2 regions of the Microbacterium longlingense genome follow, and region 1 is predicted to be linked to the other one. Evidence: riboswitches for the same ligand, from Rfam matches in the RefSeq annotation. Region 1 holds a riboswitch; the other holds the start of a gene.
What was found. Region 1 has a riboswitch for glycine ahead of glyA (serine hydroxymethyltransferase). Riboswitches for the same ligand answer to the same signal wherever they lie in the genome.
Positions count from the first base shown of each region.

Region 2: linked by a shared signal. The riboswitch ahead of gcvT (glycine cleavage system aminomethyltransferase GcvT) and the one ahead of glyA (serine hydroxymethyltransferase) in region 1 are both predicted to bind glycine.

Region 1 covers NZ_JBYRJA020000007.1:128,262-143,723, forward strand. Annotated here, with positions in the region: gene AC3RXY_RS11680 (LysR family transcriptional regulator) at 1-55, shown strand, start outside; gene AC3RXY_RS11685 (TetR/AcrR family transcriptional regulator) at 86-703, opposite strand; gene AC3RXY_RS11690 (amidohydrolase) at 818-2,281, opposite strand; gene AC3RXY_RS11695 (hypothetical protein) at 2,310-3,044, opposite strand; gene AC3RXY_RS11700 (DUF5058 family protein) at 3,073-3,834, opposite strand; glycine riboswitch at 3,978-4,065, opposite strand; glycine riboswitch at 4,763-4,852, shown strand; glycine riboswitch at 4,853-4,946, shown strand; gene glyA (serine hydroxymethyltransferase) at 4,990-6,324, shown strand; gene AC3RXY_RS11710 (L-serine ammonia-lyase) at 6,321-7,688, shown strand; gene AC3RXY_RS11715 (hypothetical protein) at 7,755-8,543, opposite strand; gene AC3RXY_RS11720 (hypothetical protein) at 9,032-9,736, opposite strand; gene AC3RXY_RS11725 (YeiH family protein) at 9,923-10,924, opposite strand; gene AC3RXY_RS11730 (LysR family transcriptional regulator) at 11,004-12,059, shown strand; gene uxaC (glucuronate isomerase) at 12,172-13,569, opposite strand; gene manD (D-mannonate dehydratase ManD) at 13,769-15,007, shown strand; gene AC3RXY_RS11745 (gluconokinase) at 14,997-15,462, shown strand, end outside.
Region 2 covers NZ_JBYRJA020000006.1:61,330-76,791, reverse strand. Annotated here, with positions in the region: gene AC3RXY_RS10125 (PH domain-containing protein) at 1-344, opposite strand, end outside; gene gcvP (aminomethyl-transferring glycine dehydrogenase) at 471-3,314, opposite strand; gene gcvH (glycine cleavage system protein GcvH) at 3,396-3,773, opposite strand; gene gcvT (glycine cleavage system aminomethyltransferase GcvT) at 3,770-4,870, opposite strand; glycine riboswitch at 4,923-5,022, opposite strand; glycine riboswitch at 5,023-5,117, opposite strand; gene AC3RXY_RS10105 (PASTA domain-containing protein) at 5,344-6,132, opposite strand; gene AC3RXY_RS10100 (hypothetical protein) at 6,340-7,038, opposite strand; gene AC3RXY_RS10095 (NUDIX hydrolase) at 7,246-7,980, shown strand; gene nadA (quinolinate synthase NadA) at 7,977-9,329, shown strand; gene nadB (L-aspartate oxidase) at 9,326-10,900, shown strand; gene nadC (carboxylating nicotinate-nucleotide diphosphorylase) at 10,900-11,751, shown strand; gene AC3RXY_RS10075 (cysteine desulfurase family protein) at 11,756-12,898, shown strand; gene AC3RXY_RS10070 (glycosyltransferase family 2 protein) at 12,940-13,890, shown strand; gene AC3RXY_RS10065 (zinc-dependent alcohol dehydrogenase family protein) at 13,944-14,960, opposite strand; gene AC3RXY_RS10060 (ABC transporter ATP-binding protein) at 15,081-15,462, opposite strand, start outside.

The DNA of each region.
Region 1 (15,462 bases):
AGCCTTCATCGACATCATTCTCGGGAAGGGAGCCCGCCGAGACGCGGACGCCTGACCGCGGAACCCGGCGGGACGCCCCGCAACCTCACCCCCGAAAGTCGACCGGGCTCGCGGCGACGAGGTCACGGGCCAGCTCGGCCGCAGGCCGGTGAGGCTCCTCCCGCAACCACCAGGAGATCACTCCGGCCATGCCGGCCGCGGTGTAACGCGCGGTCAGCTCCGGGTCGCCTTCCAGGTTGTCCCTGGCCCGCAGCGCACGCAACGCCGTGACAGCGAGGGCGTCTTCGAGAGCGCGGAGAAAGTCTCGGTCATGGGCGAGCAGCTCGCCGTACACGTCACGGCGATCCGCGATGAAGGTGATCATCTCCCGGAAGGCATTCTCATTGACGGCACGTTTCGAGTCGCCATCGCGCACCGCGGATCGCGCGAGCGATCCCGCCATCTCGATGACTTCGGCGAGCGCGATGATGGCGAGATCACTCATCCCGGAGAAGTGAGCGTAGAAGGAGGACCGGGTGACCCCGGCACGCCGCACCACCGCCGTCACCGTCACCCGCCCCCGGGGGCTCTCGTCGACGAGCGCCCGGTAGGCCTCCACGAGGAGGCGCCGCGTGCGCAGCACACGCGGGTCGTCGTTGCCCACTCGCCGCGCGCGCAGCTCGTCCTGCTTCTGAGCGTCGGCATCCGGGGAGTTCGCGTACACGACGCCGATCTTAGATCGGCATCATGCCAAACCGGGCCCGTGTCGTCGTCCGGATTCTCTCGGCCGCACGCAGCGGGTCCGGCCGAGAGGATCAGCGTCGGGAATCCGGGCCGGTCACGCGGGTGCGTAGCCGGGGCGCAGCGGCGGAGGAACCACGCCGGCGGGAATCGGGCAATCGTACGGGGTCTCGGCGATCACCGACGCGAACTCGGCTCGGGCGGCGGCGAGGAGCTCGGAGTCGGTGAACAGGTCTGTCGCCGTCGCCGCCATCGCGGTGGCCGCGTGGACCATGCCCTTGTGCGCGGCGGGGCTCTTACCCTGGGCGACGAACTGCCACGTGTGCGGCGGGGTCCCGACGGCGTGCGTGCCACCGATGATCTGCACGGTGGGCACCACCCAGCTGACGTCGCCCACGTCGGTGGACCCGGTCATCTGATGCCGGCGCTCCGGGTCGTTCAGCGGGCTCACCCCGTCGAAGAGCGCGGGTGCATCGTCCCCCACCCCCAGCTTGCGACGAGCAGCATCGACGGACTCCTGCGGAAGTGCCGCCTGCAGTGCACGCGCATGCACCTGATCCGCGTCATCGAAGGGAACGCCGCCGAGCTCCCGGACGTTCTGGTAGAGGGCGATCTCAAGAACGCGGTTGGGCAGCAGCTCGGCGCACGCCCCGTCGAAGACGACCTCCAGCTGGGTATCAGTCATGAGCGCCGCCCCCTCGGCGATACGCGTGACCCGGTCGAACAGCGTGCGCATCGTGGCCACGCGGGCAGAACGAACGATGTAGTAGAGCTCCGCGGTGGGCTGGACGACGTTCGCCGACGGACCTCCGGCGTCGGTGAAGGCGTAGTGGATGCGGTCGGTGTCCTCCATGTGCTCGCGGAGGAAGTTGACCCCGATGTTCATCAGCTCCGCAGCATCGAGCGCGCTGCGCCCATGCTGCGGGGCCGCACCGGCGTGCGAGGGGACGCCGCGGAAGCGGAAGTATGCCTGCGTGTAAGCGAGGCTCAGCCACTGCTCGGTCGACATGGCATCCATCGGATGCCATGTGATGGCGGCGTCGACATCCGCGAAGGCATCACCGATCACCATGAACGTCTTGCCGGCGGCACCTTCCTCGGCCGGGCAGCCGTAGTACCGCACGGTCCCCGCAACGCCGGTCGACTCGAGGTGGCGGGCCACGGCAACCGCGGCCAGCAGCGAACCAGCACCCAGCAGATTGTGGCCGCAGCCATGACCGGCGCTGGACGTGCTGCCAGGGTCTGGTGCTGGCGCGGCCGCCCCGGCCGCCTGACTGAGCCCGGCAAGCGCGTCGTACTCGCCGAGGAAGGCGATCACCGGACCGCCGGAGCCCCACTCGGCGGAGAACGCGGTGGGCACTCCGCCCACGTGCTCCGTGATGCGCGCGCCGAACTCCCGCGCGGCGGCGATCTGGCGCGCGACGGAACGGTGTTCCTCCCACCGCAGCTCCGGGTCATCCCAGATCTCGTCACTGAGACGAGTGAATCGCGGACTGAGCTCATCGACGAGCGGGGCCAGCTGCGCGACCGAACTCGCGTCTTCGACAGATGTCGTTGTCATCGTCCCTGCCTTTCTTTCCGTGCCGGCCTCATGCGGCCGGCTGGGGGTTGTCTTTCTCGGTTGTCGTCTTCGCGCCGCCGGGGAGGAAGAGCGCCAGCAAGATGGTCAGGATGACCGCGATCGCGATGCCGAACGGCGCGAGCACCGGGATGAGCGGGGTCAGGAGGAGGGTGACGGTGAGCGCCACGCCAACAGCGATGAGCAGGGTGCGCGGTTGCGGGTTGCTCGCCACCAGCTGCACGATCACAGCGCCCATGATCGCCGGGAGCACGAAGGTCTGGACGCTGGTGGTGATCTCCGGCGGGATCAGCGCGAGCAGGAGGCTGCCGAGGACTCCCACGAAGATCGCCAGGGAGAGCAGATGGGTCAGCGCCGCGCCGCAGATGGCGAGAGCCGCCGCGAGCTCACCGCGTTTCGTGCCCGGCCGGGCGTCGATGCTCGACTGCGCAACGATCGCCGCGGGGAGCAGCTTGTTCGAGATGTTGCCGATCATGAAGGCCTGGTACATGCTCGCCGGGCCCAGGATGGGAAAGTACGACAGCGGCTCGACGAACCAGATCACCCCGAAAGCCGCGGCGATCGCCAGCACGCCCGTCACGATCCATGACGGCGGAACGCCGAGCTGGAATGCGACGATTCCCGGCCCGGCGATCACGACGATCATGGCGCCGATCATCGTGATCCTCCCCCACCGCGAGGTCGTCTTGTCGAAAGCGGACCAGGCCGCTGTTGCGTCTTGCTCAGGAGCTGTGTGCGTGGTCATGAGTGTCCTCGTCTGAGTGGGGTCGCGGTCAGGCGATGCCTGCGCCGCTGACGACTATGCCGACGACGATGCCGACGATGAGCGCAAAACCGAGGCCCCACTCGCGGAGCCAGCTCTGGCCGGTCTTCTTCGCAACCCAGAGACAGATCAGCATCGTGAGAGCGCTCGCGGTCACCACCGTCGCGGCAGCGATGCCCCTCGTCAGCTGCTGGATCCCGAAGGTGGCGAACGCTCCGATGAGCGCCGCTGCGGGGATCACGGCCATCGCGGTGGCCGCTCGTCCGGTGGTCTTCGTGGCAAGCTTGCCTGTCCCCCTCTTGAGGAGAGGAGTGGCGATAAGAGTGACGATCATCCATCCGCTGCCCGCGATGCCGAGGCACAGCAGGACGGTGGCGAACACGGCCTGCGTGTAGCCCTCACCGCCGAGGGCGACACCGCGGGTATCGGCGACGATGCCGGCGCCGGCGACTTCGAACGCCGCCGATCCGATGAGACCGATGCGGGTGAGCGCGCCGGGTGTTCCGAACACGCTCAGCAGGGTGACCGCGACGAGGACGACCGCCAGCGACGGTCCGATCGAGACGACCGCACCTGCGCGGAACGAACGGCGTACGTCGTGAGGGCTCATGCCGACCGCAGGAGCGGCCTTGCGTACAGCCAGGTAGTAGATGACTGTCTGGGTGAGGATGAGGCCGAAGACGCCGACGACGGCTATCCACAGCACGGGGGAGTTGGCGACGGCGAGAATATCCGTCGAGTCCGAAACAATGGTGGCAGAAGGCAGATTCATGGGGACTCCAGAGGCGGAGATGGTCGCCACGCGGGAATGCGCAGCGAAGGTGCCTGCCCGCTCTGTCCTTGAGCCTGAGAGTGTCGCGCTTGTGACGCTTCTTCCCCTTCGGCGGGCCCCACGTCGGGCCGCTCTCCAGAGTTCCCCAGCCGCGGGTCCTGGTGCCTGAGAGATTGCGGGTACTTGCCCCTTCGGCGTCCGCTGCTGCGGAACTCTCCCCGACGGCTGTTCGACGACCGGTCGCCGCCGTGGAGCTCGGTGGCCGGTGCGAAGGGTGTTCGGTTGTGTTGCACACATTATGGACAGTGTCCGATTGCGTGTCTGTATCGATCCTGTAACAGCCGCGTTACCGATCGCCGCCCTGCGCCGGAATCTCTCAGACTCCGTGCCGAGACGAGCGGCCGCGCGTTCGACTCGGACGACGTCGTGCCCGTGCACCATCGGACGGCGACGTCACCAGGCGATACACAGAAACACTCCGCGGCCTCGAAGAGGCCTGAACGAGTGCATCGAGCCCACGGTGGCTCTCACCGTCGTCGCATGTCTCAGCCGGCGCATAAGCAATCGAAAGCTGCCGTTCTCGGCGCTCGCGCGGCCACAGCATCGATGTGCGGCGACGAGGCGTACCCGGCCATCGACCGCAAGGCGGCTGCGTTGTTCTCGCGACTCGCGCAGAACCGTCCGCTCTTCAGCGGAAACACGCGGTTGTCCCGCGCCCTGACGTTCGCCTTCCTGCACATCGGCGCGACGCGTCGCCGCCACGGACGACGAGGCCTGGGACCGTGTGCTCGCCGCTCCACGTCGCGGCGCCCCCTCCGCCCGGGGAGGGTCCACGCCGCTGCTCACCACCCGCCGGGGATTGCGGCGGCTCCCTTGACAGCGTCGGAGCTGCCTGCGTAGGCTCGCCGCGCAACCGAATACCGGGCCGCGCATCGTCTCGGGAGAACGCCGCATCGCCGGCTGCCGTAGGAGCAACCCCTCTCCGGAATCTCTCAGGCCCCCGTACCGAGACGATCAGGCCACTCTGAAAAGCGGTGCGTCGAGCACCCGCCGACGGGGCAAGCGCGAACCGCTCGCGTGAAATCTCTCAGGCCAATGACAGAGGGGGAGGAACTCACCCATATCCGCACGCCGTGCAGACCCAGGAGTTCCGCCATGTCACCCACCCCTGTTTCCACGATCGACTCTGTTTCCCCGATCGATCCCCTGACCGCGCCCCTCGCCCTCCTCGACCCGGCCGTCGCATCCGCGATCGACCGTGAGCTCGAACGTCAGCGCACCGGCCTGGAGATGATCGCGTCGGAGAACCACGCCCCCCTCGCGGTCATGCAGGCACAGGGCTCCGTCCTCACCAACAAGTACGCCGAGGGCTACCCCGGGCGCCGCTACTACGGCGGCTGCGAGTTCATCGACGAGGTCGAGACCCTGGCGATCGAGCGGGCAAAGGCCGTCTTCGGGTCGGCGTACGCGAACGTGCAACCGCACTCGGGCGCGCAGGCCAATGCGGCCGCCATGCATGCGCTCCTCACGGCGGGCGACACGATCCTCGGGCTGGACCTGGCGCACGGCGGGCACCTCACCCACGGGATGCGGCTCAACTTCAGCGGGCGTCTGTACCGCGTGGTGCCGTACCACCTGCGTGCAGACGACTTCCGTATCGACATCGACGAGGTGCGCGAGCTCGCCAGGGAGCACCGTCCCCAGCTCATCGTCGCCGGCTGGTCTGCGCACTCGCGCGTCATCGACGTGGCCGCGTTCCGCGAGATCGCCGACGAGGTGGGCGCGTTCCTGCTCGTCGACATGGCGCACTTCGCCGGACTCGTGGCGGCCGGGGTTCACCCCTCCCCCGTGCCGCACGCCCACGTGGTCACCACCACCACGCACAAGACCCTGGGTGGGCCGCGCGGCGGACTCATCCTGACCGACGATCCCGGCATCGCGAAGAAGATCAACTCCGCTGTCTTCCCGGGCCAGCAGGGCGGCCCCCTCGAGCACGTCATCGCGGCCAAGGCGGTTGCGCTCGGGGTCGCCGCGACAGACGACTTCCGCGAACGACAGGTCCGCACGGTCGACGGGGCCAGGGCGCTGGCCGCACGGCTCACCGAGCCCGACTGCGCAGCCGCCGGGATCTCGGTGGTCGGCGGGGGGACAGACGTGCACCTGGTGCTCGTCGATCTCCGCGCGTGCGTCCTCGACGGGCAGCAGGCCGAGGACAGGCTCGCCAGCGTCGGCATCACCGTCAACCGCAATGCGGTTCCGAACGACCCCCGGCCCCCGATGGTCACCAGTGGCCTGCGCATCGGCACGCCCGCCCTCGCGACGCGCGGATTCGGCGAAGCGGCCTTCCAGGAGGTCGCAGACGTCATCGCCCGCGCCCTCATCGCCGCGGACGGCGACGACCTCACCCCGCTGCGCGCCCGCGTCGACGCGCTTGCCGCGGCGCATCCGCTCTACCCCGGGCTCGCGCCGTTCTCGGCGACGAGCGCATGAACGTCGGTGTCTTCGACCTGTTCACCGTCGGCATCGGGCCGTCCAGTTCCCACACGGTGGGCCCGATGCGGGCTGCCGCCGACTTCATCGCACGCATCGACGCCCACGAGGCCGACACGATCGAGGTAGCCCTGTACGGCTCGCTCGCGGCGACCGGACGCGGACACGGCACGCTGACCGCGGTGCTGCTCGGCCTGGAGGGGTGGCGCCCCGAGACGGTGCTGCCCGCGCAGGTCGAGTCCCGCCGCGCGGCGTTCGAGAATCACGAGGGGCTGCTCCTGGGCGGAGTCCGCACGATCGCGTTCTCAGAGGACGACATTCGGCTCGATCCCTTCACCGAGCTGCCGGGGCACAGCAACGGCATGCGGTTGCGCGCCCTACGGGCGGACGGCACGGTTCTCGACGAGGCCGTCTACTACTCCACCGGCGGAGGATTCGTGACCCGCGAGGGCGACACCGCGCAGGCGGCCGCCACCGCAGCCCCGACCCCGTACCCGTTCGAGACAGCGGCCGAGCTGCTGGCGCACTGCGATCGCCTGGATGCTCCGATCTCGGAGGTCATGCTCCGCAACGAGACCGCAGCGCGCGACCCGGAGGACGTGCGTAGCGGCATCCTCCACCTCCGCGACGTCATGGTGGACTGCGTCGCACGCAGCGTCCGTCGTGACGGCGTGCTGCCCGGCGGCCTGCGCGTGCGCCGGCGCGCGCCGGAGTGGCACGCGCGACTCCTCGCACAGGACCCGGACGGCAGCGACCCGGCCCTCTGGCAGGAGTGGGTGAATCTGGTCGCGCTCGCCGTCAACGAGGAGAACGCCTCGGGGGGTCGCGTCGTCACGGCCCCGACGAACGGTGCTGCCGGCATCGTCCCCGCGGTGCTGCACTACGCCACGCGCTACACCCCGCAGGGCCAGCGGCTCGGCGCGGATGCGGTGACGGTTCCCTTCCTGCTCACCGCGGCGGCGGTCGGGGTGCTCTTCAAGGCGCGCGCGTCCATCTCCGGCGCAGAGGTCGGCTGTCAGGGCGAGGTCGGATCTGCCTCGTCCATGGCCGCGGCGGGGCTCGCCGAGGTGCTGGGCGGCACGCCCCGTCAGGTCGAGAACGCCGCCGAGATCGCGATGGAGCACAACCTCGGGCTCACGTGCGATCCCATCGGCGGCCTCGTTCAGATCCCCTGCATCGAGCGCAACGCGATCGCGGCGGCGAAGGCCGTGAACGCCGCAAAGATGGCGCTGTGGGGAGACGGCTCACACCGCGTCTCCCTGGACGATGTGATCGCGACGATGCGCGAGACCGGTCGCGATATGAGCAGCAAGTACAAGGAGACGGCGATGGGCGGCCTCGCCGTCAACGTCGTGGAGTGCTGAGGGATGCGGGTTCGGGCGGATCGAGCACCGACCATCCCTTTCCGGGCGGTGTCGCCCGGAAAGGGATCACTCATAGCCGTAGGCGTCGAGGGCGCGACGCAGCGTGTTGGGCGACCGGAACCCGGAATGCCGGCTGGCCTCGGACAGCGACATGCCGGGTGATCGCGCGATCATCATGGCGGCGGTTTCCGCGCGGCGCCGGCGAAGGGTCTCGGCGAGCGAGTACGGCTGCCCCGCGAAGGCTTTGAAGAGGGTGCTCTTGGAGACTCGCAGCTGGGTGGCGATCCCGTCTGGCCCCAAAGCCGGGTCCGTGTGCTGCTCGTCCACGATGCGCGCGACGGCCTCGACGATCGTGTCTGCGGGCACCACGAGCGACTTGATCAGAGCTCGGGCGATGCCGTTGAGCATGACCTTCACGGCAAACGTTATCGCCGGGTCGGAGACCGGTTCTGCCGCGATCGTAGCTTGAAGGGCGGAATAGGTCGCGGCGAAGATGGCCGACTCCGGGTAACCGACGCGCAGGGTGTCGGCGGAGAGCGTCAGCGGAGCGACTTCGTCCGCATCGAAGCTGAACGCCAGAGCTTCCACCGGCGTGGTTGCCGAGAGCCGAACCAACTCGTCGTCCGGGAAGAACACGACCACCGCCCCCTCGAGAGCGGCATAGCGATGCGCGGCCGCCGTGACAACCAGGTTGCCACGGGAAACGAAGACCACCACATAACGGTGCGCTCCCACATCCGCGCTCGGCCGCCAGAGCGCGGAGCCGCCCGGGCACGAGACGGAGAGGATCGCGAAACGATCGAAACGCATCACCCGGGCGACCGTGGCCGCCGGATCCAGAGATTCGAAAAACACCCCGCCCTCCCCATCATCCGGCGCAGTTCCTCCGGGCGCATTCGTCTTGGGTCGAAAACCAGCAGCCGTCGCTCATCGGCTGTGGGACGGGGTGGCCCCTCGAGCAGGGGCCCCATGTTGGGCATGACGGACACCATCATTCTCGAGATTCGGGGGCGAGAGCTCGCCCGGATTCCGGTTGGTGATCCCGCAACACGGCGCGCCGCGTTGCGGGATCACCTGACTCCTACCTTGCCCGCACCGCACCGGATGCGCACTCCGCGATGGCGTTGTCCCCCCCCGGCTGGTGGCGATGCGATCCGGATCGTCCAGCTACGGGGCTGAGCACAGATCAGCAACGATCGCACAGGGCGGATGAGCGCCGTGCGCGTGCGCTGGGCACGTGGGTAGTAGGTGCGATGCGTCAGCAACGCCGAGGATGCCAAGAACCACACGGCGCAACCCACGACTTATGTTATCGGATACCGCCCCTAAATGAATATCGGGATTCAATTTATCCAATTATAGCTGGCATCTGGTCGCTCCTCCAGATGGCAAACATCATTGCACATGATGAGCATCGCGGTTGGCTTGTCACTGGCCGTATAAGTTCCACTAAACGACCTGGATTTCTTGACCTGCCACGTGACAGTCACCGTCGTGCCGCTCGGAAGGACCTCATCCGAATTTCCCGTCGTCAGCCTGAAGAAGGCATTGGGATTGGGGCTTGTCGGACCACCCCATCCCCTGAGGCTCACAGCAGCAAGGCCCGCAGGTGACAATACTTCTACGGTGTCCGCGATGGCCGTGTAGTCCCCGTACGTCCGATCAGGGTCGCCTCCAGTGTCCAACCACCTACCCCTCGACTCGATCACAAAAGTTCTGAGATCCAGGGGTTGACTTCCTATGTAGGTGAAAGACGCTGTCATTCGCACCTTAATGTCCGGAAAGTCGGACGGGTCATAGAGGTACCCGACGGCGGTACCCGGCCCGAAGTCCTCTGTGATCGTCGGCTGGTCAACCGGTTCCGTCGAGATCCGCGCGTCCCGGAAGTCTGCCGCGTTAGCGCAGTATGGCTCCTCGTTTTCACCGCCTGTCGTCGCCGCTGCGAGCGGCGCGGTCACCGATGCCGCGATGACCGGCAACGACCATGCCGCCCCCTTGACAACTGTTCGACGTGTGACCGTGGATGGCTCTGGCGTTTTATTCTTCATGTCTCCCCCAACTCCGTGGTGCGCCGGAGCACGCAAACACTCCGGATCGATTTCTGGTCGCCCGAACGGAGCGACCTTGTCAGCGTTGCAAACTGCGGCGTTGCGCTATTGCCACGGACGGCTGAATACTCTCGTTGACGAAGAAGACTGACCGCGATGGCGCACCCGCGTCTCTGCGGGACCGCCTCACAGCCCCAGAAGCACGATGCTCGCGAGCGCCGTTCCGATTGCCACCAGGGTCGAGATCGCACCGAGAGCGAAGGGCCGCCAGCCCGTCGCGATGAGCTTGGCGATGTTCACTCCGAAGCCGAGACCCAGCATGGCGGCGGTCAGCAGCACGTTCGCTGCGAGGTCGGCCGCCTGCAAGACCTCGGGCGAGAGCGGCAGCACCGTCCGCACGACAACAGCCGCGAGGAAACCCGCCACGAACAGCGGGATCAACGGCGGGCGCTTCGCGTTCACATCACGGCCGGACCTTCTGCTCTCCGCAGCGCTCACCGACATGATCAACGGCGCCAGCAGCACCACGCGCCCGAGCTTGGCGACGACGGCGACCGTCAGCGCCGCCGCACCGATCATGCCGCCGGCGGCAGCGACCTGCGCGACCTCGTGAACGCTGGCGCCCACCCAGACGCCCGCCTGCAGGTCGGTCAGCCCGAGCAGCGGCGAGAGCACAGGCAGGGCCAGCATGGCGATGGTCCCGAAGATCGTCACGAGCGCGATGGCCTGGGCCGTGTCCTCCTCCGCCTTGCCCTCCGGGTCGACGATGCTGCTCATGGCCGCGACCGCCGACGCACCGCAGATCGAGAACCCGGTCGCGACGAGCATGCGCGTCACGCGCGGAACCTGCAGCAGACCCCCGATCCACACGGTGCCGAGGAAGGTCACGACCACGGTGATCAGCAGCACCGCGATCCCCGGCCCGCCGATCTGCATCAGGCTCGTCAGCGACAGCTTGAATCCGAGCAGGACGATCCCCAGCCGCAGGAACTTCTTCGACGTCCACGAGATGCTGCCCGCCGCCGAGGCCGGCACGACGCGGAGATTACCCAGGACCGCTCCCACGACGATCGCGATGAGCAGCGCAGACAGCACCGGCACCGCACTGGCGAACCAGAGGATACCCAGCGCAGAGACCAGCGTCACCACGGCGACGGGCGCGTGCGCACGGACAGCGGGGAGAATCATCGACGTCACGGGTCCAGCCTGCTGGCTTTCCGTGCGCTGCGGAACGCCCAAACCCCTCCGTGGGGCATAGGCTTCGTCTATGCCCCACGGCCCCGCATCCCCGGTAGGCCCCGCATCCCCGGAAGACCCCGCAACGCCGGAAAGCGGTTCGCCGGAGCTGGACGCACGGATCACCCTCGCGGTGCTGCGACAGCTGGTCGAGCTCGAGGCACAGGGATCGCTCGGGGCGGTGGCGCGGCACCTGCGACTGAGCCAGCCCACGGTGTCCGCCAACCTGGCGAAGCTCGAGGCGACCGTCGGCTTCCCCCTGCTCTCCCGCGGGGCCGGCGGCACGACCCTGACCCGAGAGGGGCGGGCCGTCGCCCAGTCGGCCGCCGGCGTCCTGGCGGCCAGCCGCACGCTCGCCCAGACGATCGCCGACGTCCCCCGGCAGCGCTCCGGACGGCTGCGCATCGCGGCAAGCCTCACGATCGCCGAACAGCTCGTCCCCCGCTGGTTGGCCGACCCCCGCATCTCGGGGTGGATCACCCCCGGCCAGGTGACGCTGTCGGTGGGGAACTCCGAAGAGGTCATGACCTGGATCTGCAGCGGCGCGGCCGATGTCGGCTTCGTCGAGGGGAACCGGATCAGGGCGGGACTGGCGCGCCTCTCCGTCGGCCGCGATGAACTGCTGGCGGTCGTCGGGCCACGGCACCCGTGGTTCGATGACACGCCGACGGTGACGCCGGCCGACCTCGTGCGGGCAGGACTGGTCGTGCGGGAGCGCGGCTCCGGCACCCTCGAGGTGATCGAGGACGCCCTGCGCGCAGCCGGCGTGACACTGCCCGCACGACTGCCCGCCTTCGGCTCCACCTCGGCGATTCTCACCGCCGTGCGCCACGGCGAAGCCGTCGCCGTGGTCTCCCGGCTCGCCGTGGACACCGACCTGGCACGGGGAACGCTCCGGGCCGTGGCCGTCTCGGGAGTCGGATTCACTCGCGCGCTCAACGCGGTCTGGCGCGATGACGTCCCGCAGCGTGCAGATGCCGCCGGCCTGGTGCGCAGCGTGCGATCGCACCGCGGCCTGCTGCCGCAGGATCGCGGCGGATCGAACGCGGACGATCCCGCAACGACACCCCCCGAGCCTGCAGCCTGAGCGCCCGGGGTCTGAGAACCCCGGCCGGAGGATCCCGGCGGGGGAGCTCCCGGGCGAGGAGGGCATCCCAGCCGGGCCGGGCCGGGCTGCCCTCCTCGCACGGGAGAGTCGTTCAGAGCCGGAACACGCCCCGCGGGATGGCATCGACGAGATCGCGCGCGATCGTGCCCGCTTCCTCCTCATCCAGGCGTCCGGTCACGACCAGCTCAGCGAGCCATCCGGCGTCCATCCGGCGGGAGACGTCGTGCCGCGCAGGGATCGACAGGAATGCCCGGGTGTCGTCGATGAAGCCGCTGGTCTTGTAGAAGCCCGCCGAATCGGTGACCCCCTCGCGGAAGCGCCGAATGCCGTCCGGGCTGTCCAGGAACCACCACGGCGCTCCGGCGAAGACGGAGGGATAGAACCCGGCCAGCGGCGCGATCTCCCGTGTGAACGCCGTCTCGTCGACGGTGAACAGCACGATGCGGAACGTCGGGTTGGTGCCGAAGTCGCCGAGCATCTCCCGCAGCGGCTCGGTGAACCGTGTCGACAGCGGCAGGTCGTGACCGGTGTCCGGACCGAAGCGCTGCGTCGTCGGACGGTGGTGTCCGCGCAGGACACCGGGATGCAGCTGCATCACCAGACCGTCCTCGCTCGCCATCCGGGCCATCTCCCACAGCATGTGTCGGCGATACGCCGTGGCCTCCGACGGAGTCGCCTCGCCCGCGAGGCCCGCCCGGTGGATGCGTTCGAGCTCTGCTGCACCGAGGCGCGTCGCCCAGGCGTCGAGAACGCCGCTGTCGGTGGCTGTCGCACCCAGCGCGCGGAAGTGGGTGCGACGGTCTTCCAACGCTCGGATCAGCCCCGCCGCCGTTCCGGTGTCGATGCCGCTCGCGGCGGTGAGCTCGTCCAGCGCGCTCCGCCAGGCGTCGGCCGCCGGGTCGAAGAAGCGATCGGGACGGAAAGTGGGCAGCACCCGCCCGGTGAAAGTGTCGTCTGCGCCGAGCATGGCATGCGCGCTCAGCGTGTCGGCAGGGTCGTCCGTGGTCGCGAGCACCTCGATTCCGAAGCGATCCATCAGCGCACGCGGGCGTGAGGCCGGGTCGGCGATCCAGCCGGCGATCGCGTCGAAGAGCTCATCGGCGTTGGCCGCGGACGGGTGCTCGTCGATCCCGAACACCGAGTGCAGGGTGTCCTCGAACCACGCGCGCACCGGGGTTCCGGCGAACAGGGTCCAGCCCGAGGCGAAGCGGCGCCAGATGTCCCGGGCGTCGGGCGCGTCGACGCCGCGACCGAGCTCGTCGAGCCCCAGTCCGTGCGCGTGGAGGAGTCGCAGGACGTAGTGGTCCGGGACGATCAGCAGGTCGGCCGGATCGGAGAACGCCGCGTCCTGCGCGAGCAGGCCGGCGTCGACGTGCCCGTGCGGAGAGAGGATGGGCGCCGCGCGCACGGCCTCATACAGGTCTCTGGCGATGCGGCGGGTTGCGGGGTCGGCCGGGAACAACCGGTCGGGGCTGAGGTGCAGAAGCACGGGGATTCCCTTCTTCACGCGGGTGCGCGGTCGACACGACGGATCTGACACCCAGAGGATCCATCGGTTGTGTCAATCGCTTGCCGCCCAAGATATCAGGCAAAAACAGTCCTTGCGGACCTATTTGGCAATCGGTTGACATCTGGTTATGCTACACGAAACGACCAGTCCCAGCGCAGCATTCGGAAAGGACGACCCCATGAAGATCGACAGGGCCGAAGTCATCGTGACGAGCCCCGACCGCAACTTCGTCACCCTCAGGCTCACCACGTCCGACGGCGTCGTCGGAATCGGTGACGCGACGCTGAACGGCCGGGAGCTCGCCGTCGTGGCGTACCTCGCCGACCATGTGGTCCCCCTCCTCATCGGTCGCGATCCGCAGCGCATCGAGGACACCTGGCAGTTCCTGTACCGGAGCGCCTACTGGCGCCGCGGACCCGTGACCATGGCGGCGATCGCCGCCGTGGACATGGCTCTCTGGGACATCAAGGGCAAGGTCGCCGGCATGCCGGTCTACCAGCTGCTCGGGGGAGCGTCGCGCACCGGCCTCCTGGCCTACGGCCACGCCTCCGGGAAGAGCACGGCGGAGCTGTTCGACTCGGTGCGGTCGCACCAGGAGCAGGGCTACCGGGCCATCCGCATCCAGACCGGCGTTCCCGGACTGGAGTCGATCTACGGGATCGCGTCGAACGCGACCTTCGCGGCGAACAGCGGGGTGCGCTACGACCACGAGCCGGCGCAGCGGGGTGCGCTCCCCAACGAGGAGGACTGGGACACCCGCAGCTACCTCCGCCACGTGCCCACGGTCTTCGAGGCCGTCCGCAACGAGTTCGGGCCCGAGCTGCCGCTCCTCCACGACAGCCACCATCGGCTGACGCCGATCCAGGCGGCCAGCCTCGGCAAATCCCTGGAGCCCTACGACCTGTTCTGGCTGGAGGATGTCACGCCCGCCGAGAACCAGGAGGCCCTTCGCCTGGTGCGGATGCACACGACCACACCGCTGGCCATCGGGGAGATCTTCAACACGGTCTGGGACTACCAGCAGATCATCCGAGAGCAGCTGATCGACTACGTCCGCAGCGCGGTGACCCACACCGGCGGGATCACCCATCTGAAGAAGGTGCTCGACTACGCTGCCCAGTACCAGATCAAGTCCGGCATGCACGGGCCCACCGACATCTCCCCCGTCGGGATGGCAGCGGCCATGCACCTCGGGCTCGCCATCCATAACTTCGGCATCCAGGAGTACATGAAACACGGCAGCAAGACGGACAGCGTCTTCCAGCAGTCGTTCACGTGGGCGAACGGCTACCTGCACCCGGGCGACGCGCCGGGCCTCGGCGTCGAGCTCGACGTCGACGAGGCCGGACGCTACCCGTACCAGACGGCATATCTCCCCTACAACCGGCTGGCCGACGGCACCGTTCATGACTGGTGACCTTCGCGTCGTCGTGATGGGGCCGAGCGGCGCCGGCAAGACCGCTGTCGCGACGCGACTGGCGACAGCGGTCGATGCGACCTTCGTGGACGCCGACGACCTGCACCCGCCGGCCAATCGCCGCAAGATGTCCGACGGCGTCCCGCTCGACGACGACGACCGCTGGCCCTGGCTCTCGGCCGTGGGGGGCACGCTCGCCACGAACAACAGGATCATCGTGGCCTGCTCCGCGCTCAAGCGGGCATACCGCGACGTCCTGCGCCGGGCGGCCCCCGACGTGCGCATCGTCGCGCTCGAGGCTCCGCCGGAGCTTCTCGCCCGCAGGGTCGAGCATCGCGATGACCACTTCTTCCCGTCTTCCCTGATCGCATCGCAGCTGCAGGCCTATGAGTCCCCCGGCCCGGACGAGGCAGCTCTTCACGTCGACGCATCCGACGACCTGGACACGATCGTCG
Region 2 (15,462 bases), on a different contig from region 1:
CCGATCGGCGCTTCGAACGCCGTCAGCCGGGTGCCGTCGTCGAGCGTGAACTCCAGCTGCCACCGCAGGCGGATATCCGTGATCCGCGCCCACGGGATGACGGTGCGTCGCAGGAGGTTCTGCACGGTGAGGGTGTCGCGGGAACTGGCGACGAAGGACACGAAGCTCAGCTCGTAGGCGCACCACAGCACCAGCAGCACCCAGGGCGCGAGGAGGAGCGCCTGCACCCATCCGGCGCGCACCACGGCGTCGATGAGGAAGAACGCCGCGACGACGGCCGTTCCGACGAAGATCACCGTGCTCTGCACGGAGCGGTAGACACGGGTCTCATCGGCAGCGGGCATGGGGCTCCTCACGGGGGTCGGGGGTCCCTCGACCGTACCGCGCGGGGACGCGTGCCGCCGACCTCGGCGGCACGACACGTCACGGCGGTCTGGTACGCGCGACCACCGTGACGTGTCGTGATCCGCTCAGCGCTCCGCGGCGACGACCTCCTGCGCGAACGCCTCGATCGGCGGACAGGCGCACACCAGGTTCCGATCGCCGTAGGCCTGATCGATGCGACGCACCGGCGGCCAGTACTTCGCGGAGACGAGCGAGGCGACCGGGAACGCGGCCTCCTCGCGCGTGTAGGCGTGGTCCCACTCCCCGCGGATGACAGCGGCCGCCGTATGCGGTGCGCCCACCAGCGGGTTGTCATCGGCCGGCCAGCGGCCGGCCGCGACGGCATCGGCCTCCGCCTTGATCTGGATCATGGCCTCGATGAAGCGCTCGATCTCGGCGAGGTTCTCCGACTCGGTCGGCTCGACCATGAGCGTCCCCGCCACCGGGAACGACATCGTCGGGGAGTGGAATCCGTAGTCGATGAGACGCTTGGCGACGTCGTCGACCGAGATGCCGGTGGCCTCCTTGAGCGGCCGCACATCGAGGATGCACTCGTGGGCGACGAGGCCGCCCTCGCCCGTGTAGAGCACCGGGTAGTGCTCCCCCAGGCGTCGAGCGACGTAGTTCGCCGAGAGCACCGCGGAGGCCGTCGCCCGGCTGAGACCGGCCGTGCCCATCATCCGCATGTACGCCCAGGAGATGGCCAGCACCCCGGCCGACCCGTAGGGCGCCGCCGAGACCGGACCGCCCGCGAAGACGAACCCGCCGGCGTGCTCGGCCCGCTGCGCCTGCGCGTGGCCGGGCAGGAAGGGCGCCAGGTGCGCCTTCGCCGCCACCGGCCCGATGCCGGGGCCGCCGCCGCCATGCGGGATCGCGAACGTCTTGTGGAGGTTGAGGTGCGAGACGTCGCCGCCCAGCTCGCCCAGTCGCGCGTAGCCGATCAGCGCGTTGAAGTTGGCACCGTCGACATAGACCTGACCACCGGCGTCATGCACTGCCCGGGTGATGTCGAGCACGTCCTGCTCGTACACGCCGTGGGTCGAGGGGTAGGTGATCATCAGCGCCGCAAGATCGTCGGCATGCTCGGACACCTTCGCGCGCAGGTCGTCGAGATCGACGTTGCCCCCGTCATCGCACGCCACGACGACCACGCGCATACCCGCGAGGACCGCAGACGCGGCGTTCGTGCCGTGCGCAGACGACGGGATCAGACACACGTCACGCTCGGCCTGCCCGTTCGCACGGTGATAGCCGCGGATGGCCAGCAGTCCGGCGAGCTCGCCCTGCGAGCCCGCGTTGGGCTGCAGCGAGACGGCGTCGTAGCCGGTGACCTCGGCGAGCCACGACTCGAGCTGATCGATGAGCGTGAGGTAGCCCTGCACGTCCTCGGCCGGCGCGAACGGGTGGATCCGAGAGAACTCCGGCCAGGTGATCGCCGCCATCTCGGTCGCCGCGTTGAGCTTCATCGTGCACGAGCCCAGCGGGATCATGCCACGATCGAGCGCATAGTCGCGGTCGGCGAGACGCTTGAGGTAGCGCATCATCGCGGTCTCGGAGCGATGGCTGCTGAACACCGGGTGGGTGAGGTACGCGTCCGTGCGATGCAGCGCAGCGGGGACCGCCGCGATCGGCGCGACGTCGCGGAACGCGATGCCGGAGCCGAACGACTCCCCCGCCACCTCCACCCCGAAGGCCGCGGCGACCGCGGCGAGGTCGGCGGCGGTCGTGGTCTCGTCGGCGGAGACGCCCACCGTGCCCTCGTCCACCAGACGCAGCAGGTAGCCGGCGTCCTTCGCCCGCGCCACCACGGCAGCGGCATCGACGCCGGTGACCTGCACCGTGTCGAAGAACGCGTCTGTCACCAGTTCCCGGCCGGCGCCGCGGAGCACGGCGGCGAGCGCCTCAGCCTTCTGCGCGGTCTCGGTCGCGATCCGGCGAATGCCGTCCGGGCCGTGGTACACCGCGTACATCGATGCCATGACGGCCAGGAGCACCTGCGCCGTGCAGATGTTCGATGTGGCCTTCTCCCGCCGGATGTGCTGCTCCCTCGTCTGCAGGGCCAGCCGGTAACCGGGGTAGCCCGCAGCATCCTGGGAGACGCCGACGAGACGGCCGGGAAGCTGGCGCTCGAGCCCGGCGCGCACCGCCATATAGCCCGCATGCGGGCCGCCGAAGCCGAGCGGCACGCCGAATCGCTGCGTCGTGCCCACCGCGATGTCCGCGCCGAGCGAGCCGGGCGAGGCCAGCAGCGCGAGCGAGAGCAGGTCGGCGGCGACCACGGCCTGACCACCGGCGACGTGCACCGCGTCGATCACGCCGGACGGGTCCCACACCCGGCCGGAGGCACCCGGATACTGGATGACCGCTCCGAAGATCCCGTCGGGGAGCACGCCGCCCCCGGCGAAGTCGACCTCGACGACCTCGATCCCGAGCACCTCGGCCCGGGAAGCCAGCAGGGCCTTGGTCTGGGGCAGGGCGTCTGCGTCGACCGCGAAGACGTCGCCGCCGCCGCGGACCGCGCGCCGCGCGACCAGCATCGCCTCGACCACGGCGGTGGCCTCGTCGAGCATGGACGCGTTCGCGGTGGCGAGGCCGGTGAGGTCGGTCACCATCGTCTGGAAGTTGATGAGCGCCTCCAGGCGCCCCTGCGAGATCTCCGGCTGATACGGCGTGTACGCGGTGTACCACGAGGGGTTCTCGAGCACGTTGCGGCTGATCACCGACGGGGTCAGGGTGTCGTAATAGCCCAGACCGATCATCGCGCGGCGCACCGTGTTCTGCGCGGCGAGGCCGCGCAGCTCCGCGAGCGCCTCCGCCTCCGTCGCCGCGGCGGGGATCGCACTGTCGGCAACGGCGGCGGCATGGATCGACGCGGGAACGGCCGCCTGCACGAGCGCATCGAGCGTCTCGTAGCCGAGCGCGTCGAGCATCGTGCGCTCGGCAGCCGCATCCACGCCGATATGGCGGTCGGCGAACAGATCGCCTCGGGTGTTGTCCTCGGCCACCGCCGATCAGCCCTCGGTGTGGGCGACGTACGCGTCGCGGCTGAGGAGACCGTCCAGAGCGCCCGCTGCGACGCGGACCTTCAGGAGCCAGCCGCCGTCGAACGATGCCGAGTTGACCAGCGACGGATCGGCGACGACATCGTCGTTGATCTCGACGACCTCGCCGGATACCGGCGCGTAGAGCTCGGCGACCGACTTGGTCGACTCGATCTCTCCGACGACGGTGTTCGCCGCGATCGCGGTACCCACCGCCGGCAGCTCGACGAAGACGACGTCGCCCAGCTGCTCAGCGGCGTAGTCGGTGACGCCGATGGTCGCCACATCGCCCTCGAGGGCGACCCACTCGTGCTCTTCGCTGTAACGGAGCGTGTTCAGATCGGTCATTTCGTCCTCCGGTAGAAAGGCAGGTCGGTGACGGTCGCGGGGATCTTGGTGCCGCGCACGTCGAGGAACAGGTCGGCGTCGGCCGCCTGCGGGTCGATGAAGGCCATCGCGATCGGGTGGCCGAGGGTGGGGCTGAGCGCACCACTGGTGATCTCGCCGACGACAGCGCCGTCGGCGTCGGTGACCGCGTAGCCCGCGCGGCCGGCGCGACGTCCCTCGGCGGTGAGACCGACGAGCACGCGCGCGCCCTCGGCGGGCTCGATGCCGTCCTTGCCGACGAAACGCTCCTTGGCGGCCACCACCACGCGCCCGAGACCGGCCTGCGCCGGCACGATGTCGAGGGAGAGCTCATGGCCGTACAGGGGCATCCCCGCCTCGAGGCGCAGCGTGTCGCGAGCAGCCAGCCCGCACGGCACGAGACCGTGCGCGGCACCGGCCGCGACGACGGCATCCCACAGCGCCGGCGCCTGCGCAGCGGGCACCAGCAGCTCGAATCCGTCCTCGCCGGTGTACCCGGTGCGCGCGATCAGCAGCGGCTCTCCCGAGAACAGGCCGTCGGCCCAGGCGTAGTACTTCTGCTCGGACCACGGCACCGAGACCGCGGAGATGCCCGCGGTCTCGGCGACGATCTGCTCGGCCGCGGGGCCCTGCACGGCCAGGAGCGCGTAGTCGTCGCTGACGTCGACGACCTCGACGGCGAAATCGGCGGCGCGCTCGTGCAGTGCCTCGGCGACCGCGGCGCGGTTGCCGGCGTTGGAGATGATGAGGAAGCGCTCGTCGGCGAGCCGGTAGACGATGACGTCGTCGATGATGCCGCGGGGCTCGGCGAGCAGCAGCGAGTACTTCGCCTTGCCCACGGACATCGCGGACAGCCGCCCGGCCAGGGCGTTGTCGAGGTAGGCGGCAGCGTCGGCTCCCTCGACCGTGAACTCGGCCATATGCGAGATGTCGAACAGGCCGGCGCTCTCGCGCACCGCATGGTGCTCGGCGAGATCGGAGGTGTAGCGCACCGGCATCTGCCAGCCCCCGAAATCGGTGAAGGATGCCCCGAGCGCCTCGTGGCGCTCCCTCAGGGGCGTATAGCGGGGTTGGGTCATGAGCTCTCCCTCGTCGGATATCGGCATCCGACCGGATGACCGGATGCCGGAGAACTCCCCCTCTGTCATGGGCCTGAGAGCTTCGCACGGGCGCGGGGCCCGGCTTTCACCGTCGGCACGACGCCGGAGACGACGTCGTTTTTCAGAGCGGCCGGGTGCGAGCGGTACGCGTACCTGAGAGATTGGCGGGGAGGCTTGCTCCTTCGGTGCCCGGCCTGTTTCACCGGGGCTCTCCCGCACACACCATGCGGCCTGTCTTCACTTGTTCCCCTAGGGTACCGCGCCACGGGTCCGGCCCGATACGCCTGATCGGGCGGTGCGCGGACCGGCCGAGTGGGCCCGCTCCGGGGGGGGGGGCACACTCCCCCACTCAGGCAGATCCCGCCAGCCCAGCCGCGCACCGCCGCAACGGCGGGTCCGCGGGATTTGCGCGCACGATTCTGCCGGAGTTCGGCACGGCGCCGGATCCCGGCTCAACCGCGCGGGTTCGAGAGCCGCGGGTCACCGAGAACGAAGACCGCGTCGGAACCGGTGAGCGTGACGTCGATCGTGAGGCGGAGCACGCCGTCGACGTTGAGCGCGTCGATGGTCACCGGCTGCCCCAGCGCGAGGTCGGACGCCGAGAACAACGACCGGCCGTCCTCGGCCCGGATGTCGATCGCCGCTCGCGCGTCGCTCGAGGCGAGATCGGACACGCCGGCGACCGCGTCGAACTGCGCATACCCGCGCCCGAGGTTGTACGACACCGAGACCGGCCCGGCGCTCCAGGTCGGTTCGATGACGATCGCCTGGGTGTACTGCCGACCGTCGACCTCAGCAGGTTCCACCCGGACGCGGGTCTGGTCACCGCGCTCGACGGGATCCATGTCGGCGAGATACGTCGCCGCATCCCGACGGGCCACGTCGAGCGTCACCACCGCCTCATTGAGCGCCCCCGGCTCCGGGCGCTGCGCCACGACCGTCCCGTCCGCGGCGCCCTGCTCGGCGACTTCACGCTCCGCCACCTCGAACCCGGCCTCACGCAGGGCCTTCTTGGCCGCACTGACCGGCTGTCCGACGACATCCGGCACCTCGATGCTCCCCGTCGAGATCGTCAACACCACGAGCTCGCCGACCGCCGACCCGGCGGCAGGGTCCTGCGCGAGCACGACGCCGGCGACTCCCGCGTCGCGCCGCTGCTGGAGCGAGATCGCCGCGTTCGGAGCCGCGCCGAGGATCATCGCCCGCGCCTCTTCCTCGGTGACGCCGACGACGGAGGGCATCAGCGCCCGCTCGGCGTCGCTCCCCGCCGCTCCGCCGGGAGCATCCGCCGGCGGCGGTCCCGGCGGAGCGCAGCCCGCCAAGAGCGCCGTGGCAACCAGGACGGCTGCGATTGCGGAGCGCGAGGTGCTTTTCATGGTTCCCCCCGATGCGGTCGCCGTCTCCCTGTCGACGACGACCTCTGTGTGATGGCTCGTGTTTCTCGTCCGCTATGTCTTCCTGACGGTGACCGCGATGGCCGGCGAGTCGCAGTCCGCCCCGGCTGCAGGCAGCGCGCGCAGCGTGAAAGCTCCCGATCCGTCCGCCATCTCGACGACGACACGCACCGGGGTGATCCCCTCCACGGTGCGCTGCGAGCCTCCGCTTTCCACGAGGACCGCACGGCCGGCACCGGCGTGATCATCCAGGCCGAACCAGAGCTCGACGGCGGGCGGAGCGTCCGGCAGCACCACATCGACCCCGATGGCGTCGCCGGGGCATCCCTCCGCAGCGATCCGATAGCTGGGCCGGGCAGCCGGCGCCCCGCCGACCAGGAGCGTCTCGATCTGCGGCTCCGGGTCCAGCCGCAGCTCGCCGCGGGATGTCGCGGCAACCGATGGTCCGCCCTGCTTTCCGGAGGGCTCCGGGCTCCCGGTGCCGCCGGGCCAGAGCACGAGAACCAGAAGCAGGACCGCCCCCGCGACCACTGCTGTGGCCACCGCACGGACCCAGCGGACCGCGCCATCCCGGCCGGATTTGCGGGCCGTCCTGTCCGGACCGCGGCGGCGCAGCACGGAGAAGGCCCACTGGAGCAGGAACGTCAGCGCGGCGACGAGCAGCGCCAGCCGCACGCTTCCCACCACACCGCTGAAATAGTCGACGATTCTTCCCGGCATCTTTCCCCCCGGCGCGGCGAGCCCGGTACGCACGCGCAGCCATAGCGTACTCGCCGCGCCGCGGTCCTTTCCGAAGTCAGGCAGAAACGGCGCCGCGCGGCTGCTCCGGCCCGCCGCGCCGCCGACGGCGCGGTTCTGCCTGAGTTCGGCAAGGCCGAACCCCGAGCAGTCTGCACGAGCGGAGGGCGGCTTGCACTTCGAGTCATGCTGACACTAAGATCGCCGCAGGAGGTTAGGGTCATGACGACACGAAGTGGGGCCGAACACCGCGATGCCATCCGCGTCGCCGTATCGACCGTGATCATCACCCTGCGTCGCGACAGCGACGGGCGCGCCCGCCTGTGCCTTCCTCTGGTGCGCCGCACCCGCGACCCGCACCGCGACCAGTGGGCGCTGCCCGGCGGATGGCTCGCCACCGCCGAGAGCCTGGAGGACGCCGCCTCCCGCACGCTCGCCGAGACGACCGGCCTCGCCCCCAGCTATCTCGAACAGCTGTATGCGTTCGGTGCCGTCGATCGCTCCCCCACCCGCGTCGTGTCGATCGTGTACTGGGCGCTCCTGCGCGCCGACGAGGTCGACGCCCAGAGCGCCGCCTACCGTGCCACCGGTCTCGCCCCCGAGAACGTGCACTGGTTCGACGCCGACGACCTCCCCGCCCTCGCCTTCGACCACAACCAGATCGTCGAATATGCGCTGTGGCGGCTGCGCAACAAAGTCGGCTACAGCCGCATCGCGCACGGCTTCCTCCCCGAGGAGTTCACCCTGTCCGACCTCCGCGAGGCCTACGAGACGATCCTCGGACGCCCCCTGGATCCCGCGAACTTCCGCCGTCAGGTGGAGGCCGCTGGCCACCTTCTGCCCACGGAGAGGTTCCGCACCGGATCGCACAGACCGGCGCGCCTCTACCGCTACAACACCGCCGTGGAGCTCGCCGAGCGCGGCCCGCTGGCCCCCGAGGAGACGAGAACGCCATGACTCCTGCATCCCTGCCCACCCCTGCCCTGCGCGACCCGTCGGTCGACCATCTCATCCACCGGATCGTCGACGGCGACCCCGGCCCCGCCGACGACGGCGTCTGCAGCACCGACCTCGCCGTCGGCCCCTGGGACTTCGACACCCGCCCCGGATACGGCCCCGGCTCGTCGATGGGCGATGTCATCCCCACCGGCGCTCCCCGCCAGGGCGAGCTGCCCGCCTCCTACCGCGACGCTGCGGAAGAGGAGCTCGACGCCCGGATACGCGCCGCGAAGGAGATCCTCGGCGACCGCGTCGTCGTGCTCGGCCACTTCTATCAGCGCGAGGAGGTCGTCCGTCACGCCGACGCCGTCGGCGACTCGTTCCAGCTCGCCAATGCCGCCCTCGAATACCCCGATGCGGAGGCGATCGTCTTCTGCGGCGTGCACTTCATGGCCGAGACCGCTGATCTTCTCTCCCGCCCGGAGCAGGCGGTGATCCTGCCGAACCTCGCCGCCGGATGCTCGATGGCCGACATGGCCTCGATCGACGAGGTCGAGGAGTGCTGGGAGCAGCTCGAGGACGTGCTCGGGCCGCTCGACGAACCGGACTCCGAAGGTCTCGTTCCGGTGGTGCCGGTGACCTACATGAACTCCTCCGCGGCGATCAAGGGGTTCGTCGGCCGTCACGGCGGGATCGTCTGCACCTCGTCCAACGCACAGACCGTGCTCGACTGGGCGTTCGCGCGCGGCCGCCGTGTGCTGTTCTTCCCCGACCAGCACCTGGGCCGCAACACCGCCAAGGCGATGGGCGTGCCGCTGGAGCAGATGCCGATGTGGAATCCCCGTCGTCCCCTGGGCGGCTCAACGGCGGCGGACCTGCAGGACTCCCGGGTCATCCTGTGGCACGGGTTCTGCTCGGTGCACCGCCGTTTCACGGTCGCCCAGATCGATCGCGCCAGGGTCGAGCATCCGGGTGTCCGCGTGATCGTGCACCCCGAGTGCCCGATGGAGGTCGTCGACGCGGCCGACGAGGCGGGTTCGACCGACTACATCCGCCGGGCGATCGACGGGGCGACCGAGCCCGCCGTCTTCGCGGTGGGCACGGAGATCAACCTCGTCCGGCGCCTGGCTGCGCAGTACCCGCAGCACGAGGTGTTCTGTCTCGATCCGGTGGTCTGCCCCTGCTCGACGATGTACCGCATTCACCCCGGCTACCTCGCGTGGGTGCTCGAAGAGCTCGTCGCGGGGCGGGTCCAGAACCGCATCCGCGTGTCGGACGATGTGGCTGTCCCCGCCCGGCGTGCGCTCGAGCGGATGCTCGTGGCCAAGCCGCCCGTGCCCGCACCCGCCGAGCAGGAAGCCCGATGAGCGCGCACGTGCTCGTGGTGGGCAGCGGCATCGCCGGGCTCACCGCTGCCCTGCACGCTCTCGGTCACGGCTGCCGGGTCACGGTCGTCACCAAAGACGTCCTCGACCACGCCAACACGCGCTTCGCGCAGGGCGGTATCGCGGTGGTGTCCTTCGACGACGACCGGCTCGACGACCATGTGCACGACACGCTGGTCGCGGGGGCCTGGCTCAACGATGCGGAGGCGGTGCGGACCCTTGTCGCCGATGGTCCTGGCCGGGTGCGCGAGCTCATCGAGCTCGGCGTCGACTTCGACCGCGATGAGAACGGCGTCTTTCACCGCGGCCTCGAGGCCGCGCACTCCTACCCGCGGATCCTGCACGCCGGCGGCGACGCCACCGGGAGCGAGATCGAGCATGCCCTCGTGCAGCGGCTGCGCGCCAGCGAGGCGCGCGTGGTCGAACATGCCTTCCTCCTCGATCTCGTGGTCGAGGCCGGTCGTGTCACCGGTGCCGAGCTGCTGATCGGCGACGCGCCGGGTGTGACCGGGCATCGTGAGACGGTCCGCGCCGACGCCGTCGTGATCGCCACGGGCGGTGCCGGCGAGCTGTACGCCCACACCACCAATCCCCCCGTCGCGACCGGCGACGGCATCGCCGCCGCGATCCGCGCAGGCGCTGCGGTGAGCGATCTGGAGTTCTTCCAGTTCCACCCCACGATCGTCGCCGCCGGAGAAGCCTTCCTGGTCTCCGAGGCCGTCCGCGGCGAGCGCGCCGTGCTCATCGACGAGACCGGCCGGCGCTTCGCGTTCGATGCCCACCCCGACGGTGAGCTCGCTCCGCGCGACATCGTGGCCAGGGCGATCGCCGATCGGATGGCGGCCCAGGACGGGCGCCCGGTGTTCCTCGACGCGCGCGGACTGCGCGCCACGGCCGCGGAGCGCAGAGCATTCCTGGCGGAACGCTTCCCGACGATCGACGCCGCCCTGCGCGAGCGCGGGATCGACTGGGCCTCCGAGCCGGTGCCGGTCACCCCCGCAGCGCACTATCTGATGGGGGGTGTGGTGACGGACCTCGACGGCCGCACGACGCTTCCCGGGCTCTACGCGGTCGGCGAGGTCGCGCGCACCGGGGTGCACGGCGCCAATCGTCTGGCGAGCAACTCGCTCCTCGAGGGGGCGGTGTTCGGTGCGCGTGCCGGCGCGGCGGTCCTCGCCGACCTCACTGGTCCGGACGAGTGGAACCCGCCAGGAGCCGTACCCGGACCACTGCCGTCTGTCGCCCCCGATGCCGCCGCTGAGCCGTTCACCCGCGGGGCCCTGCAAGAGCTCATGTGGTCGGATGCCGGCCTCGTCCGCGACGAAGCCGGACTCGCCAGGGCGGCCCGCACGATCGCGGCATGGCGCGCCCGCGCGCGCACGCCGGTGACCGAACGAGACCACGAGGACGAGAACCTGCTCCTCGTCGCCGCGCACGCGGTCTCCGCCGCCCGCGCCCGCCGAGAGTCGGTGGGCGCGCACTACCGCAGCGACTATCCCCCGCTGGCCGCTGTCGACCACCCCGCCGCAGACGCCGTGATCGGAGCCGCCTGATGCTCACCCCTGCCACCATCGACCGCGTCGTCGCCGCCGCTCTTGAGGAGGACGCCCCCTGGGGCGATGCCACCAGTGCCGCCCTGATTCCGGCGGATGCCCGCGCGCAGGCCGACCTCGTCGCGCGGGAGGAGGGGGTGTTCTCGGGGGGCGCGGTCTTCGCCGCAGCGTTCCGGCTGACCGATCCGGCCGTGGAGGTCATCCTCCCCGTGGCCGACGGCACCCGGTTCCTCCCCGGGGACGTGCTCGCCACGGTCTCCGGCTCGGCGCGCAGCGTGCTGACCGCCGAGCGCGTGGGGCTGAACTTCTGCCAGCGCATGTGCGGGATCGCCACGCTCACCGCGGCCTACGTCGCCGCGGTGACCGGCACGGGAGCGCGCATCGTCGACACCCGCAAGACGACCCCGGGCCTGCGCGCCTTCGAGCGGCATGCGGTGGCCAGCGGCGGGGGCGGCAACCACCGGTTCTCGCTGTCCGACGCCGTGATGGCCAAGGACAACCACCTGGGCGTGCTCACCCGGCGCGGGGCCGATCTCGCCACGGCGCTGCGGGCGGCCGTCGACACCCTGCCGCACACGATGCACGTGGTCGTGGAGGTCGACCGGCTGGATCAGATCGAGGCCGTCATCGCCGGGGGCGCCGACACCGTGCTGCTGGACAACTTCTCCCTCGACGACCTCCGCATCGCGGTGGCCCAGATCGGCGACCGCGCCGTGTGCGAGGCCTCCGGCGGCGTCACGATGGAAACGGTGCGCGCGATCGCCGAGACCGGCGTCGGCGTGATCTCGGTCGGCGCGCTCACCCACTCCGCCCGTGCCCTGGATCTGGGGCTCGACCTGCACGTCGGCTGAGTCCATGCTCTATCTCGACAACGCCGCGACCACGCCGGTCCGGCCCGAAGCGCTCGAGGCGATGATGCCGTTCCTCCGCGGCGTCTTCGGCAACCCGTCGAGTCATCACACCATCGGCGAGGCTGCGGCGGCGGCCCTCGACGACGCCCGCGCACGCGTCGCGGCGATGCTCGGAATGCGGCGGGGCGACGTGGTCTTCACCGCCGGCGGCACCGAGGCCAACAACCTCGCGCTCAAGGGCATCCTGCTCGGCGCCATCGGCTCGGGGTCGCCGCGGCGCGGGCTCGTGACGAGCGCCATCGAACACGAGTCCGTGATCGCTTCTGCGGCGCACCTCGCCCGGTGGCACGGTGTCGCGACCACCTTCGCGCCCGTCGACGGCCTCGGCATCGTCGCCCCGGAGGCGCTCGCCGCGCAGGTCGGCCAGGACACCGCGCTGGTCTCGATCGCTTACGCGAACAACGAGGTCGGCACCGTGCAGGACATCCCGGCCCTGACTGCGGTCGCCCATGACGCCGGGGCCCTGCTCCACACCGACGCCGTGCAGGCGGCCGGATGGCTCCCGCTCACGGGGCTCGGAGCGGATGCCGTCTCGGTGTCGGGGCACAAGGTCGGCGCCCCCAAGGGCATCGGCGCGCTCGGCGTGCGCGGACGCATCCCGCTCGAGCCGCTGCTGCACGGGGGTGGCCAGGAGCGAGCGCGGCGCAGCGGCACCGAGAATGTCGCGGGTGCCGTGGCGCTCGCGGTCGCACTCGAATGCGCGGAGGCGGAGCGGGCCGCGTCGTCGTCGCAGGTGTCCGCCTACCGAGACGCGCTGGTGGGCGAGGTGCTGTCGCGGGTGCCGCGAGCGCGCCTGACGGGGCACCCGTCTGCGCGGCTCGCGTCTGTCGCGAGCTTCACGTTCGCGGGCGTCAACGGCGAGGCCGTCCTGCTCGAGCTCGAACGCCGGGGCGTGGTCTCGTCGAGCGGATCGGCGTGCGCGGCCGGCAGCGATGAGCCGTCCCCTGTGCTGCTCGCACTCGGTATCGCGCCGGATGTCGCCCGCACCTCGGTGCGCATCACCCTCCCCCACACGCTGATCGGCCTCCCTCCCGCCGCGCACCTCGCTGCCCTGGTCGCCGACGCCGTGCGCACCCTCACCTCCTGAGCACTGCCCCTGGGCAGGAGTGGTCGGCCTAGGATTTGGGGGTGTCAGACCCCCTCCTGACGATGATCGTGCCCGGACGCGACATCGCCGCCTTCGCGCCCGCCGCGATCGCCTCCCTCCGCGCACAGACCGAACCACGCTGGCGCGCCGTGCTCATCGACGACGGCTCCCGCGACATCACCGGGGAGATCTTCGCCGCCGCCGCCGCGGCCGATCCGCGCTTCGTGGTCGTTCATCACGAGGCATCGCGCGGGCTCGGAGCCGCACGCAACGTCGGCCTCGACCTCGTCGACACCCCCTTTCTCGGCTTCCTCGACGCCGACGACGCCCTGACCGCGCACGCCATCGAGCGCATGCTGACGACGCTGTGCTCGACGGGCAGCGACTTCGCCGCCGGCGCATACGTGCGTCTCCGCGCCGACGCCGACGGCGTCTACCGGCCCGGCCGGGTGCAGCCCTGGACGGCCGCGGCGACCTCTCCGGCCCGCGAACGCACCAACATCCACCTCCACCCGGCCGCATCGGCGAACATCGTTGCCTGGTCGAAGATCAGCCGAACCGATTTCTGGGCAGCTGAAGCCCTGCGTTTCCCCGAGGACGTCGCCTACGAGGATCAGATCGTCGCCCAGCGGATGTACACCCGCGCCCGCGCCTTCGACGTGATTCCCGATGTCATCGCCCACTGGCGGTTGCGCACGGACGGCAGCTCGATCACGCAGTCCAAGCATCGCCGCACGGTGATGCACGACTACTTCCGAGCACTGCTGGGCGGCATCGACGTACTGCGAGAGGCCGGCGCGACCGCGGCCGTGCGCGATCGCGTCCGCCTGATCCTGTCGATGGACATCCCCTCGCTCACGGCGCACGCCGATGGTCACCCCGATCCGCTCTACCGCGCCGATCTCGACGCCTTCGCGGCCGGCATCCGCGCGCTCCCCGAGGCTGCCGGCATCGAACCAGACGCCGCGCTGCCGGCAGCGCTGGCCTGGTAGCACCGACGCCCGGCGTCAGCGTCACCATCTCCCGGCGAGGACACCGGGGCCGCTCACGGCCGCAGGAGCACCTTGATCGCGCGACGCTCATCCATCGCGGCGTACGCCTCGGCGACCTCGGACAGCGGCAGGGTCAGATCGAACACCGGGCTCGGGTCGAGTCGCCCATCGAGCACCCGCGCCAGGAGGTCGGGCAGGTAGGCCCGCACCGGAGCGACTCCACCGCGCAGTCCGACGTTGCGCCAGAACATGTGCTCCTGAGGGATGTCGGCCACATGCGGCACCCCGACCCACCCCACCGTGCCACCGGGTCGGGCGCTGCGCAGCGCCTGCACGACGGATTCCTGGGTGCCGACGCACTCCAGGACCGCATCAGCCCCGATACCGTCGGTCAGCTCCTGCACCTGAGCGATGCCGTCGTCGCCCCGATCAGCCACGATGTGCGTCGCGCCGAACCGGCGCGCGACATCCTGCCGATCGGCGTGCCTGCTCATCGCGATGATGCGCTCAGCCCCGAGGGCAGACGCCGCGAGGACGCCGGAGAGCCCCACCGCGCCATCGCCGACGACCACCGCCGTCGACCCCGGTCGCACGCCGGCGCTCACCGCCGCATGCCAGCCGGTGCACATCACGTCGGACAGCGCCAGCAGGCCGGGGATGAGCGCGTCGTCCGGGCGTGACGGCGTGACCACCAGAGTGCCATCGGCCAGCGGCACGCGGATCGCCTCGGCCTGACACCCGTCGTAGGGGCGCTTGTGCAGGCAGTTGGAGGTCATGCCTGCCCGGCACACGGCGCACGCATTGCACGAGGTCGAGAACCCGCCGATCACGAAGTCGCCGGGCTGCACCGTGACGACGTCCGCACCGACCTCCGCCACGACACCGACGTACTCGTGACCGATCGGAACCGGCCGCGGAACGTCACCGATGCCGCGATATCGCCAGAGATCCGATCCGCACACGCACGCCGCGACGGTGCGCACGATGGCGTCACCCGGCTCGAGGATGGCCGGGTCGGCTCGCTCCTCGTATCGCACGTCTCCTGGCCCATGAATCACCGCGCCGCGCATCTCTGCTCCTCTCCGCGCCGTCGGGCATGCGCCCGACGCGCACCTGTGCACCTGCTTCGTCCATGATCGCCGCGATCTCGCGAGCGGGGCGCACCTGTGCGAGCAGGCTGCCCACGGGTGTCACTCCGCGCGCTTGGCCGCGGCCAACTGCTCGGCGGCCAGGGTGGCATACAGTCCCCCCGCGGCCAACAGCTCCTGGTGCGTGCCCGACTCGACGATGCGCCCGCCCTCGACCACGTGGATGCGATCGGCGGAGACGACGGTCGACAGCCGGTGCGCGATCGACAGCGTCGTGCGCCCGCGCGACGCGGCCTCCAGCGCCTCCTGCACGATGCGTTCCGACACGGTGTCCAGCGCGCTCGTCGCCTCGTCCAGGAGCAGCACCGGCGGATCCTTCAGGAGCACGCGCGCGATGGCGATGCGCTGCTTCTCCCCGCCGGAGAGACGGTAGCCCCGCTCGCCCACGATCGTGTCGTAGCCGTCCTCGAAGCCGGCGATCACG